4 regions of the Xanthobacter pseudotagetidis genome follow, and region 2 is predicted to be linked to each of the others. Evidence: predicted binding sites of a transcription regulator. Region 2 holds the regulator's gene; each other region holds the start of a gene.
The links. Region 2 encodes LexA, which represses DNA repair genes until DNA is damaged. Its sites were predicted from a motif close to TGTTCNNNNTGTGTTCNG; they were not measured.
Positions count from the first base shown of each region.

Region 1: V5F67_RS20350 (YifB family Mg chelatase-like AAA ATPase) is a predicted target of LexA. The motif match lies at 2,235-2,252, and genes of this name have one in related genera.
Region 3: ssb (single-stranded DNA-binding protein) is a predicted target of LexA. The motif match lies at 2,906-2,923, and genes of this name have one in related genera.
Region 4: V5F67_RS00930 (helicase-related protein) is a predicted target of LexA. The motif match lies at 2,439-2,456, and genes of this name have one in related genera.

Region 1 covers NZ_CM195534.1:4,464,707-4,468,848, forward strand. The annotation lists gene V5F67_RS20345 (hypothetical protein) at 1-441, shown strand, start outside; gene V5F67_RS20350 (YifB family Mg chelatase-like AAA ATPase) at 646-2,178, opposite strand; gene V5F67_RS20355 (MFS transporter) at 2,320-3,594, shown strand; gene V5F67_RS20360 (class I SAM-dependent methyltransferase) at 3,689-4,142, shown strand, end outside.
Region 2 covers NZ_CM195534.1:3,076,235-3,080,376, reverse strand. The annotation lists gene V5F67_RS14115 (ComEC/Rec2 family competence protein) at 1-657, shown strand, start outside; gene lexA (transcriptional repressor LexA) at 826-1,536, opposite strand; gene V5F67_RS14105 (molybdopterin molybdotransferase MoeA) at 1,707-2,921, opposite strand; gene moaC (cyclic pyranopterin monophosphate synthase MoaC) at 2,939-3,436, opposite strand; gene V5F67_RS14095 (DUF2147 domain-containing protein) at 3,600-4,049, opposite strand; gene trpC (indole-3-glycerol phosphate synthase TrpC) at 4,126-4,142, opposite strand, start outside.
Region 3 covers NZ_CM195534.1:2,894,051-2,898,192, reverse strand. The annotation lists gene gyrA (DNA gyrase subunit A) at 1-1,942, opposite strand, end outside; gene ssb (single-stranded DNA-binding protein) at 2,212-2,751, opposite strand; gene uvrA (excinuclease ABC subunit UvrA) at 3,354-4,142, shown strand, end outside.
Region 4 covers NZ_CM195534.1:196,675-200,816, forward strand. The annotation lists gene V5F67_RS00930 (helicase-related protein) at 1-2,360, opposite strand, end outside; gene V5F67_RS00935 (ABC transporter ATP-binding protein) at 2,914-3,729, opposite strand; gene V5F67_RS00940 (FecCD family ABC transporter permease) at 3,726-4,142, opposite strand, start outside.

The DNA.
Region 1 (4,142 bases), 1.4 Mb from region 2:
TCCGGCGATCCGGCGACACGCCGGGTGGTGCTGGAGACCCCGAACGGGCGGCGCTGGTCGGTGCGGGTGCCGGCGCTCTATGCCGACGTGCTGAGCATGCCGGTCGGGCAGAACCTCGTCATCCGGGTCCTGCCCGGCGAGGTGACCGCGCTCGGCAAGGCGCACCAGGGCAAGCCGGGCGAGGTGCTGGCGGAAGAGGTGCTCGACGCGGGACTCCCCGGCTGGCCGCAGGATTTCGGCGTGCGCAAGGTGACGATCACGACCATCTTCGTCGGCATCGACAGGGCCGCCGGCACCGTCACCTTCGAGGCGCCCGACGGCACCGTGCGCACCATGGCCTCCACCAATCCCAAGGTGCTCGGCGACCTGCAGCAGGTCTCGCCCGGCGACCTGGCGCAGATCACCTATTTCGAGGGCCTGACCGTCAACGCGGTGCAGTGAGCGGGCGTTGATGACCGGGCGCAGGTGAGCGGGCGAAGGCGAGCGCCGCGTCGGTGAGCGCCCGGGCGGCGCCCATGGCGCGCCGGCCCGCATCCGCTCCGCCCGCCGCGGCTCCGCGTCCCGAGGCGGCCTTCATGGCGCCCCCAACGGCGGCCCCAACGGCGGCCCCAACGGCGGCCGTCACGACCGCCCCGTTGCGGACGCTTACGCCGCCGCGCGCGGGCGCTCGGCGGCGACGCGATAGGCCAGCGCCTCGGCGAGGTGGCGCCGCCCCACCCCGTCCGCGCCGTCGAGGTCCGCCAGCGTGCGCGCCACCTTCAGCACCCGGTGATAGCCGCGCGCGCTGAGGCGCATGGCGTCCGCCGCGTCCCTCAGCAGCGCCGCGCCGGGCCCGTCCGGCTGGGCCACCGCGTCGAGCAGCGGGCCGGAAGCCTCGGCATTGGTGCGCACGTCCGGCCGCCCCAGGGCGCCGTAGCGCTCGGCCTGGATATCCCGCGCCATGGCGACCCGCGCCGCCACCTCGCGCGAGCCTTCCGCCGGCGCCGGCAGGACGAGGTCCGAGGCCGAGACCGCGGGCACCTCCAGATGGATGTCGATGCGGTCGAGGAACGGGCCGGAGAGGCGCGCCTGGTACTCGTCGGCGCAGCGCGGCCCCCTTTTGCAGGTGAAGCCCGGCTCGCCGGCGCGCCCGCAGCGGCAGGGATTCATGGCGGCGATGAGCTGGAAGCGGGCGGGATAGGTGACGCGGTGGTTGGCGCGCGCGATCAGCACCTCGCCGCTTTCCAGCGGCTGGCGCAGGCTGTCCAGCACCTGGGGCGTGAACTCGGGCAGCTCGTCCAGGAACAGCACGCCGTTGTGGGCGAGCGAGACCTCGCCCGGCCGCGCCTTGATGCCGCCGCCCACCATGGCGGCCATGGAGGCGGAATGGTGCGGCGCCCGGAACGGCCGGCGGTCCATGAGCGCGCCGTTCTCGATCGTGCCCGCCACCGAGGCGATCATGGACACGTCCAGCATCTCGGCCGGCGAGAGCGGCGGCAGGATCGAGGGCAAACGCTGGGCGAGCATGGACTTGCCCGACCCCGGCGGGCCGACGAACAGCAGATTGTGCCCGCCGGCCGCGGCCACCTCCAGCGCGCGCTTCGCCGCCTCCTGGCCGCGCACGTCCCTGAGGTCGAGCGGCGCCAGCGCCGGCTCGCCCATGCGCGGCTCGGGGCGCGCCATCACCTGCCGCCCCGAGAAATGGTTGGCGAGGGCGATGAGGGAGACCGGGGCGAGGATGTCCATGTCCGGGCTCGCCCAGGCCGCCTCGGCGCCGCAGGGCGCGGGGCAGATGAGCCCGTGCCCGCGCGCATTGGCGCCGATGGCGGCGGGCAGCACCCCGGCCACCGCCGCGAGCGTGCCGTCGAGGCCGAGCTCGCCCACCACCGTGAAGCCCGCGAGCGCATCGGCCGGGATGGCGCCGATGGCGGCCATGAGGCCGAGGGCGATGGGCAGGTCATAGTGCGAGCCTTCCTTCGGCAGGTCCGCGGGGGCGAGATTGATGGTGATGCGCCGCGCCGGCAGCGCCAGGCCGGAGGCGATCAGCGCCGCGCGCACGCGCTCCTTGGCCTCGGTCACCGCCTTGTCGGGCAGGCCGACGATGGTGAAGGCCGGCAGGCCCGCGGCCACGTGCACCTGCACGTCCACGGGGCGCGCCTCCACCCCCTCGAACGCCACCGTCGCCACGCGCTGGATCATGCGCGCCCCCTGAAGCCCCTGATTGCGGAAGGCTAGCGGAGCACGCGAGGCGGCGCAAGAACGAATTGAGAACATCCGTGACCCATTCCCTCGCCGCCCAACCGCGCCTAGGGTGCGCGGGTGGTGCCGGGGGAGGGACGCATGGCGGCGACGCGGTTTCGCTACGTGGTGGTGCTGCTGCTCTTCATCATCACGGTGGTGAACTATGTGGACCGCGCCGCGATCTCCTATGCCATCCCGGCCATGGAGGCCGAGCTCGGCCTCTCCAAGCTCGATGCCGGCACCATCCTCGGCGCCTTCGGCATCGGCTATGCGGTGACGACGCTGATCGGCGGCTTCGCGGTGGACCGCTACGGCGCGCGCCTGGTGCTGACCATCGCCGCGGTCATGTGGAGCCTGTCCATCGGCCTCACCGGCGTCGCCTCGGGCTTCCTCACGCTCTATCTGGCGCGCACGCTGCTCGGCGTCTCCGAGGGGCCGAACTTCCCGGCCATGACGGGCGCCCTGGCGCGCTGGCTGCCGCCCGCGCAGCAGGCGAGCGCGCACGGCTACGCGCTGCTGGCGGTGCCGGTGGCGCTCGCCATCGGCGGGCCGATCGTCACCCAGCTCCTGGCGCTGCTCGACTGGCGCTGGACCTTCGGCGTGCTGTTCGCGCTGTCGGTGGCCTGGGTGCCGCTGTGGTTCCTCCTGTTCCGGAACGACCCGGCGCAGTCGCCGCACGTGAACGCGGCGGAGCTTGCGGAGATCCGCGCCGGAACCGCCTCCGCCCCGCCGCCGGCGAGGAGCGTCTGGCCAGAGCGCGCGGTGCTGCGGGCCCTTTTGACCAACCGCACGCTGCTCGCCAACTACTGGGCGTTCTTCGTGTTCGGCTATTTCCTGTTCTTCTTCATGGGCTGGCTGCCGAGCTACCTGCACAGCGTCTACAAGCTGGAGCTGACCACGGTGGGCGCCTTCACCGTGGTGCCGTGGCTCGCGGCGGCGGCGGCGCTGTGGGCGCTCGGCCTCCTGTCGGACCACCTGCTGAAGACCACCGGGCGCCTCAGGGTGGCGCGCTCCTACGTCATCGCCGGCAGCCAATTGGTGGCGGCGCTGGCGGTGGTGCCGGTGGCGTTCGCCGACAACCTCCTGGTGGCGATCGCCGGCATCACGGTGGCGGTGGCCGCCTCCATGGGGGCGAACGCGGCCTATTACGCCGTCAACGTCGACATCGTGCCGGAGCGGGCGGCCACCGCGCTCGGCATCATGGACTTCGCCTTCGCGCTCGCCGGCTTCCTCGCCCCCGCGCTCACCGGATGGGTGCTGCATCTGCGCGGCTCGTTCACGGACGGCTTCCTGCTGATGGCGGCGCTCGCCCTGTCGTCGGTGGTGGTGATGCTGGCCTTCCACCGCCCGGACCGCGACCGCAGGGCTCCCTGAGGAGCCCTGCGTCCAGGCGCCTTGCGCCCGGCGCCGGGCCGGGCTGAAATCCCGCCCCCAGATTCCGCCCCCGCGCGCGCACCGGAGCCGGCCCATGTCCTCAAGTCCTTCCGCCACCATCCAGGACCTGGTGGCGCGCCAGTTCGGCCCCCAGGCCGAGGCCTATGTGGCGAGCGCCGTCCACGCCCAGGGCGAGGACCTCGAGGCGCTCGCGCGCCTGCTCGAAGGCCACGGCGCGGCGCGCCTCATCGACCTCGGCTGCGGCGGGGGGCATGTGAGCTTCACCGCCGCGCCGCACGTGAAGGAGGTGGTGGCCTACGACCTTTCCGCCGAGATGCTGGCGGCGGTGGCCGGCCAGGCGGCCAGGCGCGGGCTCGGCAACATCGCCACCGCGCAGGGCGTCGCCGAGCGCCTGCCGTTCGAGGACGGCAGCTTCGACATCGTCGCCTCGCGCTACAGCGCCCACCACTGGGCGGACGCGGCGGCGGGCGTGCGCGAGGCGCGGCGCATGCTGAAGCCGGGCGGCCTCTGCGTGTTCATGGACGTGG
Region 2 (4,142 bases):
CTGACAGCCCGCATCGTCGTCACCCGCGATGCGGCGCCACATGCGTGCCCGGCGCGGGTGATCACGCCGGCGATCCTGGAGCGCACCGGGACGCTGGCCTTCCTGCCTCAGGCGGGAGCGGATGCGGCGCGCGCCGGCACGGACTGGCATGAGGAGGGGCGCCGGCCCGAGATTCGACGCGGCGGCGCAATCCCGGACCCGGAGATCTCGGAAGCCGGCATGGACACCGCCGCACACGGCATGCGCAGCGCGGATCGGGATCAAACCGGCGAGGCCCTGCCGGCGGGCGAGGAGGCGGGCGGCCCCGATTCGCCGGTACCCGATCGCCAGGCACGATCTCCCGCGCAGGACGGTCCCCCGCAGGATGGCCTGAACCCTCCATCCTCCGCATCGGAGCAGCACCCTGGCCGCCGCGCGCCCGCCGCGCGGGATGACCTGAACCGTCCGGTCCCCGTGCCGGAGCCGGAAACGGCACCGATGATCGCCCCGCTGCAGCAGCGGGGCCCCCTCGCCTGGGTAGCCCTGAAAGCGGTCCCGACCCGGCCGGCTTCGCTTCACCGCCCCTGGATGCCGGTCCTGCCGGCGCTCAGTCAGGAGGACGCCGCCGATGACCTCGATCTCGAAGCCCTGGCAGCGGATGCGGCGGACCCGCGCTGAGGCCATGGGGCGCACCAGCGCCGAGGGCGCGATTCGACGTCTCAGCCTTTTCCCGGCTTTGCCGCGCCGACGGGCCGCCGCCGATCCATTTCCGGACACGGCATCGCGTCCACACATCGCGTCCAGTCATCGCATCGAGACATCGCGCGCCGAGCGCCGGCGCTCGGCTCAATAGCGGCGCATCAGCCCCACGAGGCGGCCCTGGATGCGGACGCGGTCGGGGCCGAAAATGCGTGTCTCGTAGGCCGGATTCGCCGCCTCCAGGGCGATGGAGGCCCCCTTCTTGCGTAGGCGCTTCAGGGTCGCCTCCTCGTCGTCCACCAACGCGACGACGATGTCGCCGGTGTCGGCGCTGTCGCAGCGGCGGATCAGGACCGTGTCGCCGTCGAGGATGCCGGCCTCGATCATGCTGTCGCCGCGCACCTCCAGGGCGAAATGCTCGCCGGAGCCCAGCATCTCGGGGGGAATGTTGAGGTTGTGGCTGCGCGACTGGATGGCGGAGATGGGCGTGCCGGCGGCGATCCGGCCCATGACCGGCACGGCGACGCTCTGGCCGCCGCCGTCCTCGTCCTCGGCCACCGGGCGCACCTTGCCGAGGCTGCCTTCGATCACGGCCGGTGAAAAGCCGCGCCCGCCGCGCGCTGCGGCGAGGCCCGGCGCCACGCTGTCCGGCAGCCGCACCACTTCCAGCGCCCGCGCCCGGTTCGGCAGGCGGCGGATGAAGCCACGCTCCTCCAATGCGGTGATGAGGCGGTGGATGCCCGACTTGGAGCGGAGATCCAGCGCCTCCTTCATCTCGTCGAAGGAGGGGGGTACCCCGGTTTCCTTGAGGCGCTCATGAATGAACCGAAGCAGGTCATATTGCTTTCGCGTCAGCATTCTTCGCCCCCGTGCCGCTTGCCCGCCGGCCGTGGGCACCCCTTGCCCATCCCGCCGGTCCGTCCCCGCCGCCGCAACGGAGGGAAGAAACAAATCATGAACAACTACTATCTGTTCCTTTTGTGTTCCGCAAGTAGTGAAGATGACGTAAAGGCGGCCACGCGGGTCGCTCAGTCCTGGAACAGGATCACCTGGCAGGGCGTCCCCGCGCTGGCGGCGGGCGCGTCGGCATCGCGGACGAGCAGCGCGTCGGCCGCCGCGAGCACCGAGAGCAGGGAACTGTCCTGGACCGGCAGCGGCGTCGCGAGCAGGCCGCCGGCGCCGTCGTCAGAGAGCGTCGCGCGCATGAAGTCCATGCGCCAGTCATTGGCCGGCATGTCGCAGCCGAGCCGGGCCGGAACGGTGCGGTAGGTCGGCGCGGTCTCGCCCTGAAGCGCGCGGATCAAGGGCGCCAGGAACAGCATCCCGCAGACGTGCGACGACACCGGGTTGCCGGGCAGGCCGAGCACCCGCAACGCGCCGCGCCGGCCGAACATCAGCGGCTTTCCGGGGCGCAGCGCGATCTTGTGCACCTCGAGCTCAACCTGCTCGGCCTTCAGCGCCGGAGCCATCAGATCGTGGTCGCCCACCGAGGCGCCGCCGGAGGAGACCAGGATGTCGACGCCCCCATCCATGGCCTGGCGGATGGCGGCGCGGATGGCGGCGAGGTCGTCCCGCACCACGCCGAGGTCCATCACCTCGGCGCCGGCGGCCCGGGCCAGGGCGGCGAGGCCGAACGAGTTGGAGACCACGATCTCGCTGTCGGCGCCGGTGCCGCGGCCCGGCATCACCAGCTCGTCCCCGGTCTGTACCAGCGCCACGCGCGGGCGCCGCGCGACGGGGATCTCGGCGTGATCCATGGCGGCGGCGAGCATCATGTCGCGCGCGGTGATCCGGTGGCCGGCCGAAAGTCCCGGCGCGCCCTTCGCGAAGTCACAGCCGGCCTTGCGGACATTGCGCAGGGCGGCGGTGGGCGCGGTGGTGGTCATCAGGTCGCCGTCGCGGGCGGTGTTCTCCTGGATCACCACCGTGTCGGTGCCCTCGGGCAGCACCGCGCCGGTGAAGATGCGCGTGCATTCGCCCGGCCCCACCGCGCCCGCGAACGGCCGCCCGGCGGCGGATTCGCCGATCACCCGGAGCCGGGAAGGGGTCTCGACGATGTCGGCGGCGCGCACAGCGTAGCCGTCCATGGCCGACATGTCGGCCGGCGGCTGGGACCGGTTCGCCAGAAGGTCGCGGGCGAGCACCCGGCCGGCGGCGGCGGCGACCGGCACCCATTCCTCGGCCAGCGGCTCCACCGGGCCGGCGACCAGGCTCAGGGCCTCAGCAACGCTCATGAGTGCCATGGGAGATGCCTCGCGGGTCAGAGCGGTTCGGCGCGGAAGTGGCCGCTGCGCCCGCCGGATTTCTCGATCAGCCGCACGCCTTCGATCCGCATGGCGCGGTCGACCGCCTTGGCCATGTCGTAGACCGTGAGGGCCGCCACCGAGACCGCCGTCAGCGCCTCCATCTCGACGCCGGTCTGGCCGGAGGTCTTCACCCGCGCGGTGATGCGCAGGCCGGGCAAAGCGGGATCGGGCGCAAGCTCCACCTCCACCTTGGAGAGCATGAGGGGGTGGCAGAGCGGAATCAGCTCATGGGTGCGCTTGGCGGCCATGATGCCGGCAAGCCGCGCCGCGCCGAGCACGTCGCCCTTCTTGGCGTTGCCGGAGAGAATGAGCTCCAGGGCCTCGCGCGCCATGGCCACATGGCCCTCCGCCACCGCCTCGCGGTCGGTCACCGCCTTGTCGGAGACGTCCACCATGCGGGCGGCGCCCTGGGCGTCGAGGTGGGTCAGAGCGGGTTTGGTGGGCGCGGTCATGGCGTCGCGGCGGTTCCTCTGCTGCCGATGCGGCAGGAATCGCCTCCGCCCGGCGGCGCGCAGTCTAGGCGGAGCGGCGACGGGAGGATAGCAGCCGGGCGCCCTGACGCGCCCGGATGGCGGGATCAGCGCGGACGAAAGGCGCCCGGGAGGCGAGCGCCGTTCAGCGCAGGCGGGTCCAGGTCTGCGTCTTGCAGAGCGGGGCGACGACGCAGCCGCGCAGCTTCAGGGTGTCGTCGCCGTCGAGGGTGATGGAGCCGGAATAGGTCTTGCCGTCCTCGGCATTGTAGATGCTGCCGCCGCTCCATTCCTTCGGGCCGCCCGAGAAGCCGCTCATGATGGTGAGGTTCCTCAGCGCCCGCCCGCGCTGCGCGGCGTTGGAATTGGCGGTGTCCTTGAGGTTGGGATCGGCCTTCAGCCCCTCCGAGGACACGAGGCGCCCGCAGAGGGCGGCGCCGCATCTGTAGATTTCCACCTGGCCGCCGCGCGATGCGGTCTGCCACAGGCCCGTGGGCTCGGCCGCCAGGGCGGGCGAGGCGAGCCAAGCAGGGGCGACGAGGAGGGCGGCGAGCGCCGCCACGCCCGGCGACACCTTGGAGCGGATGTTTCGCATGAACTTTCCTCCCGATGAGCACGGCCTCTGCGGGCCGTCTCCCCTATTAAGGAGGAAATTGACGTATGCGGCAATATCAGGCGTTGAGCAGGA
Region 3 (4,142 bases), 180 kb from region 2:
GCAGGCGCTCGTCCGTGTCCTTTTCCTCCGGCAGCAGCACCACCGAGGTGATGCGCTCGTCGGCATCGAGGGGGAGGATGTTCACCAGCGCCTTGCCGCGCGCCTGCGGCGCCGCCAGGGGTAGGCGCCAGACCTTCAGCTTGTAGACCTGCCCCTTGGAGGAGAAGAACAGCACCGGCGCGTGGGTGGAGGCGACGAACAGGCGGGTGACGAAATCCTCCTCGCGGGTCTGCATGGCCGAGCGGCCCTTGCCGCCACGCCTTTGCGCCCGGTAGGTGGAGAGCGGCACGCGCTTGACGTAGCCGGCGTGGGAGACGGTGACCACCATCTCCTCGCGCTGGATCAGGTCCTCGTCCTCCAGATCGCCGAAGCCTTCGACGATCTCGGTGCGCCGGGGCGTGCCGAACTCGGTTTTGATCGCCAGGAGCTCGTCGCGGATGATGGCCCGCATGCGCGGCCGGCTGGCGAGGATGTCGAGATAGTCGGCGATCTCGGCGGCGAGCTTGTCCAGCTCCTCGGCGATCTCGTCCCGCCCCAGCGCGGTCAGGCGCTGGAGGCGCAGGTCCAGGATCGCCCGCGCCTGGACTTCGGACAGACGATACGTCCCATCCTCACGCAAGGCATGGCGCGGATCGGCGATCAGGGCGATCAGGGGCGCCATGTCCTTAGCCGGCCAATCACGACCCATCAGGGCCTCGCGGGCGGTCGCTGGATCAGGCGCGGTGCGGATTAGGCGGATCACCTCGTCGATATTGGCGACCGCGATGGCGAGGCCGACGAGCACGTGGGCGCGGTCGCGGGCCTTCTTGAGGAGGAATTTGGTTCGCCGGCTTATCACCTCCTCGCGGAAGGCGATGAAAGCAGTCAAGATATCGTGCAGCGCCAGCACGCCCGGCTTGCCTCCGGACAGCGCCACCATGTTCACGCCGAACGAGGTCTGCAGCAGCGTCTGCCGGTAGAGGTTGTTCAGAACCACGTCCGCCTGGGCGTCGCGCTTGATCTCGAACACCACGCGCAGGCCGTCGCGATCGCTCTCGTCACGGATCTCCGAGATGCCCTCGATGCGCTTCTCGCGCACCAGCTCGGCGATCTTCTCCACCATGGTGGCCTTGTTCACCTGGTAGGGAATCTCGGTGACGATGATGGCCTCGCGATCCTTGCGCAGGCTCTCGATGGTCGCCCGCGCCCGCATCAGCACCGAGCCGCGCCCGGTCATGTAGGCCTGGCGGATGCCGGTGCGCCCCAGGATCAGGCCGCCGGTGGGAAAATCCGGTCCCGGCAGGATATCGAGCAGCGCCTCGGGCTCCAGCGCGGGATCGTCGAGCAGCGCGATGGTGACGTCGATCACCTCGCCGAGATTGTGCGGCGGGATGTTGGTGGCCATGCCCACCGCGATGCCGCCCGCCCCGTTCACCAAAAGGTTCGGGAACTTGGCCGGAAGGACGGCGGGCTCCCGCTCGGTGTTGTCGTAGTTCTCCTGGAAGTCGACCGTGTCCTTGTCGAGGTCGTCCAGCAGCGAGCCGGTCACCTTCTCCAGGCGCACCTCGGTGTAGCGCATGGCCGCCGGGGCATCGCCGTCCACCGAGCCGAAATTGCCCTGCCCGTCCACCAGCGGCAGCCGCATGGCGAAGGTCTGCGCCATGCGCACCAAGGCGTCATAGACCGACTGGTCGCCGTGGGGGTGATACTTGCCGATCACGTCGCCAACCACGCGGGCCGACTTGCGGTACTGCTTGTTCCACTCGTACCCGTTCTCGTGCATGGAGAACAGGATGCGCCGGTGCACCGGCTTCAGCCCGTCGCGCACATCCGGCAGCGCGCGGGCGACGATGACGCTCATGGCGTAATCGAGATAGGACCGCGACAGCTCGTCCGTGATGGAAACGGGCTTGATATCGGAGGGCAGCTCGCCGCCGCTGTTCGGCGTCTCGGGGTCGGCCAAAAGGGAACACTCACCTTCAAGTCACAAGGTGCCGAACTTCTAGCCGATTCACCATCCGGACGCCAGCGAAAGCGCGCGGATACCACCCAAATTCCACATTATATTTCAAATACTTATTCGCGGTCCCTCTGGCCTTGGTCAGCAATCTTGACCTTTTTGCGTCGAACCGGCTGCAAAACCGGCCGCCCGCGGCCCGTCGAAGGACGGCGCGGATGGAACCGCAGGGATGCCACGCACCCCCGCGGAGCGGTCCGGAAATAAGCCGTCGATCAGAACGGAATCTCGTCGTCCATGTCGCTGCTGACCGGGCGCCCACCGCCCGAACCGCCACCGGAGCCGCCTCCCGAGGGGCCAGAGCGACGTCCGCCGCCGCCATAGCCGCCGCTTCCCCCCATGGGGCCGGAGGAGCCGAAATCCGAGCCGCCGCCGTAATCGTCGGCGCCGCCGCCGGCCTCGCCGCCGCGGGAATCGAGCAGGGTCAGCTCGCCGCGATAAGGCCGCAGCACCACCTCGGTGGTGTAGACGTCGCGGCCGTCCTTCTCATATTTGCGGGTCTCGAGCTGGCCCTCGATATAGACCTTCGAGCCCTTCTTCAGGAACCGCTCGGCGACGCCGATGAGGTTCTCGTTGTAGATCGAGACCTGGTGCCACTCGGTGCGGTCCTTACGCTCGCCCGAGGCCTTGTCGCGCCAGCTTTCCGAGGTGGCGATGCGCAGGTTGCAAACCCGCCCGCCACTCTGGAACGAGCGCACTTCCGGGTCGCGCCCCAGATTGCCGATCAGGATCACCTTGTTGACGCTGCCGGCCATAAGCGGCTCCTCCCTGTCTCGAATGTCCTCGCCGCGCACCCTGCCCCCGCAGGGCGCCGGGCGCGAGCCCAAATACGCCGCTGTCCACCGCCGTGGGGCGCCGCCCGACCGCGCAGCCTCTTCACAATCCGGGACGAACGGCCAGGCGATCTTGTGTTCCCATTATGTTCTATAGATGCGTGCCCGGCGGCGCAACCCCCGAGTCCATTCGCCGGCGCTTTGAGATTTCAGCTGGCCCGACTCATTCGTTCCCATTATGTTCTCTACCGCATCGCACACAGGTCATTACATTCAAGCCATGATCATGAAGCTGCTGGGACCATCCAGAACCGGCCGTCTGGCTGCACTCCGGGGCAGGACCGAGCGCGCCTGGGACGCCGCCGCATCATGGTTCGGGCGACATCATGGCCTCTGGCGCCCGAACATCGTCGGCCGCAGGTATTTCAGCCTCTGTTCCAGCTTCACCCCCATCCATCCGACGCCGTTCGCCGTATTCCTATCCGCTCCCGGCCTCCTCGCCGCGCTGCGCGCTTCCTCGCGGGCGCCGGCGCACCGGTCCTGACCCGCCCCCTCTTGCGGCCCGTGGGCCGCCCCGGACGTTCATGAAGAGCAAGACCTCCCCCGCGCGGGACGTGCCCGCCCCCGTTGCCGCCCGCCGCGATGCTCGCACCCTGTCGATAAAGGGAGCGCGCGAGCACAATCTCAAGAATGTCGACCTCGACATTCCGCGCGACGCTTTGGTGGTGTTCACGGGCCTCTCCGGCTCGGGCAAGAGTTCGCTCGCCTTCGACACCATCTATGCCGAGGGCCAGCGCCGCTACGTGGAGAGCCTCTCCGCCTATGCGCGCCAGTTCCTGGAGATGATGCAGAAGCCGGACGTGGACCAGATCGACGGCCTCTCGCCCGCCATCTCCATCGAGCAGAAGACCACCTCCAAGAATCCGCGCTCGACGGTGGGCACCGTCACCGAGATCTACGACTACATGCGCCTCCTATGGGCGCGCACCGGCATCCCCTATTCCCCCGCCACCGGCCTGCCGATCGAGAGCCAGACCGTCTCGCAGATGGTGGACCGCGTGCTGGCGCTGCCTGAGGGCACCCGCCTCTATCTGCTGGCGCCCGTGGTGCGGGGCCGCAAGGGCGAGTACCGGAAGGAACTGGCCGACTGGATGAAGAAGGGCTTCCAGCGGGTGAAGGTCAACGGCGCCTTCCACGAGATCGCCGACGCCCCTGCCCTCGACAAGAAGTTCAAGCACGACATCGACGTGGTGGTGGACCGCATCGTCGTGCGCGCCGACCTCGCCCAGCGCCTCGCCGACAGCTTCGAGACCGCGCTCGGCCTCGCCGACGGCATCGCGGTGGCCGAATACGCCGACGAGAAGGACGAGCAC
Region 4 (4,142 bases), 1.9 Mb from region 2:
CGCCCGTCCACCGCGCCCGGCGGCTTGGGGCCGGGCGAGTTGGGCCGCCAGGCGAGCGCCGGGCGGATCAGGTCGGCGAGGCGCTCGAGGATGTCGACGCGCACCGCGCGCTCGCCGCACACGCGGAAGCCCACGGCGCGGTAGAGCCCCTTCTGCACCTCGTGGTCCACCGGGATCGAGGTGCGGCCCGACGCGGCCAGATGCGGCAGCTCGTCGAGGCCCTTCTGGGCGAGGCCGCCATGCTTCAGCGCGTAGAGCTCGGCCGCGAGCGAGCGGGGCGCCGGCTTCAGCAGGCCGGGCAGGTAGATGTGGTGGGCGCCGAAGCGCACGCCGTAGCCGCGCAGCGTGGCGCGCGCCGCCTGGTCGAGGGACTTCATCTCCTCGGCCACCTTGGCGCGCTCCAGCACGCCGAGGCTCTCGACGATCTGGAAGGCGATGCCGCGGCCGATGCCGGTGATGTCCTCCGCGCCGGCGAGCTTGTTCAGCGGCCCGAGCAGCTTCTCGATGTGGGCGCCGACCCACAGCGTCAGGCGCGCCTCCACCGGCTCGCGCGCGGCGCCGGAGAGGTGCTCGTCAGCGATGACCTTGAAGCGCGGCTTCAGGACCTCGTCGCCGGGGATGAGCTTGGCCACCGCCTCGCCGGTCCAGCGGATGGTGCCGTCGTTGGTGAGGACGAAGGCCTCGTCCACCGCCTGCGAGACGCGCAGGGCGCGCGCCTCGATCTCGCCTGCCAGCGCCTTCTGCGCGGCCGCGCGCAAGGCCTTCGCCTCCTCGCCGCCGGTGGCGGGGTCGGGAGCGAACTGGAAGCCGTGGAGGTGGCCGATGACATGTCCCTCGACAGTCACGTCACCGGTCTTGCTGATCTCGGTCTCAAGCATCGTGTTCTCTCGCAGGCGCCGCATGAGCACGCTGGTCCGACGGTCCACGAAACGCTGCGCCAGCCTCTCGTGCAGTGCATCGGACAGCTTGTCCTCGACCCCTCTCGTGACGCCTTGCCAGTACTGCGGGTCTTCTAGCCAATCGGGCCGGTTCGCGACGAAGGTGAGGGTCCTCACCTGCGCGATCCGTCTCGACAACGTGTCGATGTCGCCTTCTGGGCGATCGGTCAAGGCGATTTGACGCGCGAACCAGTCGTCGGGGATGCGGCCACCGGCCCCCACATGGCCGAAAAGCGTCGCCACCAGCTCCGCATGGGCGCCCGGGGAGATCTTGCGATAGTCGGGCACCTGGCACACCTGCCAGAGCCGCTCCACCTCGGCGGGAGACCTGACGCGGCCTGCGACGGCGCCATCCGCGCCCATGATCTCCAGCACCTTGACGTCGTCCGCCGTGGGCGCGCGGGCGAGGCCCTCCTCGCGCGGGACGGCGGCAAGGCTCGCCGCCAGAGCGGCGATGGAGCCGAAGTCCAGCGCCCCGTTGCGCCATTGCAACACCTTCACGGCATCGAACGCGTGGGCCTCCAGGCGCTCCACCAATTCCTGCTCGAAGGGCGGGCAGCGGCCGGTGGAGCCGAAGGTGCCGTCGCGGGTCGCCCGGCCGGCGCGCCCGGCGATCTGCGCCATCTCGGAGGGATTGAGACGGCGGAACTGCCAGCCGTCGAACTTGCGGTCCGAGGCGAACGCCACATGGTCCACGTCGAGGTTGAGGCCCATGCCCACCGCGTCGGTGGCCACCAGATAGTCGACGTCGCCGGACTGGTAGAGTTCGACCTGGGCGTTGCGGGTGCGCGGCGAGAGCGCGCCCATCACCACCGCCGCCCCGCCCCTCTGGCGGCGGATGAACTCGGCGATGGAATAGACCTCCTCGGCCGAGAAGGCGACGATGGCCGAGCGGCGCGGCAGGCGCGAGATCTTCTTCTCGCCGGCGAACGAGAGCGTGGACAGGCGCGGGCGCACCTGCACGCTCACGCCGGGGATGAGCCTCTCCACCACGCCGCGCATGGTGCCGGAGCCGAGCAGCAGGGTCTCGTGGCGGCCGCGCCGGTTGAGGATGCGGTCGGTGAAGACGTGGCCGCGGTCGAAGTCGCCGGCGAGCTGGATCTCGTCGATGGCGACGAACGCCACGTCCACGTCGCGCGGCATGGCCTCCACGGTGGCGACCCAGTAGCGCGGGTCCTTCGGCTTGATCTTCTCCTCGCCGGTGACGAGGGCGACCTTGTCCGGCCCGATGCGCTCGACGATGCGCTGGTAGACCTCTCGCGCCAGCAGCCGCAGCGGCAGGCCGATGAGCCCGCTCTCGTGGCCCAGCATGCGCTCGATGGCGAGATGGGTCTTGCCGGTATTGGTGGGGCCGAGGACCGCGCTCACCCCCCGCGCCCGGATCGAGCGGGGCAGCACGGCCCATTGGGTCACGTCATCCATCGGCTGTGGGGAATCCGCTCGTTTGAGGGAGGCTGTGTAGCATATTGGGACGCGGGCGCGATGGCGAAAGGGGCCGCGCGGAACGGGGCGGGAACGAAGCCGGCGCGAATCGGCGCAGGGATGGTGTTGCCGGGCTGTTCCTGGCGCGGCGGGCGCGGGCGGTGGGTGGTCGCAGCGCCGGCCGCACGCCAGGCCCTGGCCAGCTGCCCCTCCCCGCCTTCCTCGCTGCCCCCTCCTTAGCTCTCCTCGCTATCCCCTGCCCTCTGCCCCGCGCCGCGCGTTCCGCCCTCCCGCCGTCATGCTCCGGCTTGACCGGAGCATCCAAGGGCCGCTGGGCTCAGATCCAGCGTCCATGGGCCCTCCGGTCAAGCCGGAGGGCGACGGCGGTTGGTGCTTTCGCGTCCCCCTCTTGCCCTCTCTCGTCCCCTCTCCCCTTGCGGGAGAGCGTTAGGGTGCGGGGTGAGAGTGGCGACACACCCGGCGCCCCCCAACCCCCGCCCCTCGCCCGCAAGGGAGAGGGAAGAGCGATGGCGCCGATGCCGCGCTTGTGCCCTCACGCCCCACCGCCACCCTCCGCCGGGCTCACCACCAGCCGCCCCGAGGGCGCGCGCTCCACCGTGAGCGGCACGCCGTAGAGGCGGCTCAGCGTCGCCCCGGTCAGCACCTCCGGCGCCGGCCCGGCCGCGAACCAACCGCCGGCGCCCAGCACCGCCACCCGGTCCGCCAGCGCCAGCGCCTGCTCCGGCTCGTGGGTGGAGATCAGCACCGCGAGGCCGCGCGCCGCCAGCGCCCGCGCCTCCCGCAGCACCTTGAGGCGGTTGGCGAGGTCGAGGCTGGCGGTGGGCTCGTCCATGACGATCACGGGCGCGCCTTGCGCCAGCGCGCGGGCCACCAGGACCAGTTGCCGCTGGCCGCCGGACAGGTGGTTGAACGCGCGCGGCCCGAGATCGCCGATGCCGAGCGTGGCCAGCGCCGCCGCCGCTGCCGCGACGTCGCGCGGGCCGGGCGCGCCGAAGGCGCCGAGATGGGCCGTGCGGCCCATCACCACCATGTCGAGGACCGCATAGTTGAAGTCGCTTGGGCTCGCCTGGGGCACGTAGGCGACGACGCGCGCCCTGGCCCCGGCGCCGAGCGCGGCGAGCGGCGCGCCGGCGAGGCGGACGGCGCCGGCGATCGGCGGCAGCAGGCCGAGCAGGGTCTTGAACAGCGTCGTCTTGCCGACCCCGTTGGGACCGAGAAGGCAGGTGACGGTGCCGGCGTCGAGGCGCAGCGACAGGTCCCGCGCCAGCGCGCGGCCGCCATGGCCGATGGCGAGGCCCTCGGCCTCCAGAAGAGCTGTGACCGGCGGCGCCGCCTCCCGTCCGCTCACGGCACGAGGCTCCGCCGGCGGCGCGCCAGCAGCCAGACGAAGGCGGGCCCGCCGATGAGCGCCGTCAGCACGCCGAGCGGAATCTCGATCCGTGCCACCGAGCGGGCCAGCGTGTCCACCATCACCATGAAGGCGGCGCCGAGCAGGATCGAGGCCGGCAGCAGCCGGTCGAAGCGCGCGCCGACGATCAGGCGCGCCATGTGCGGCACCATCAGCCCGACCCAGCCGATGACGCCGGAGACCGCGACCGCGCTGGCGGTGACGAGGGTGGCGCCGCCGATCGCCAGCGCCCGCGTCCGGCGGGTTTCGACGCCAAGCGCCTGCGCCTCCTCCTCGCCCAGCGACAGCACGCCGATGCGCCAGCGCGCCAGCAGCAGCGCCGCGAGGCCGAGGCCGATGGCCGGCGCCACCGC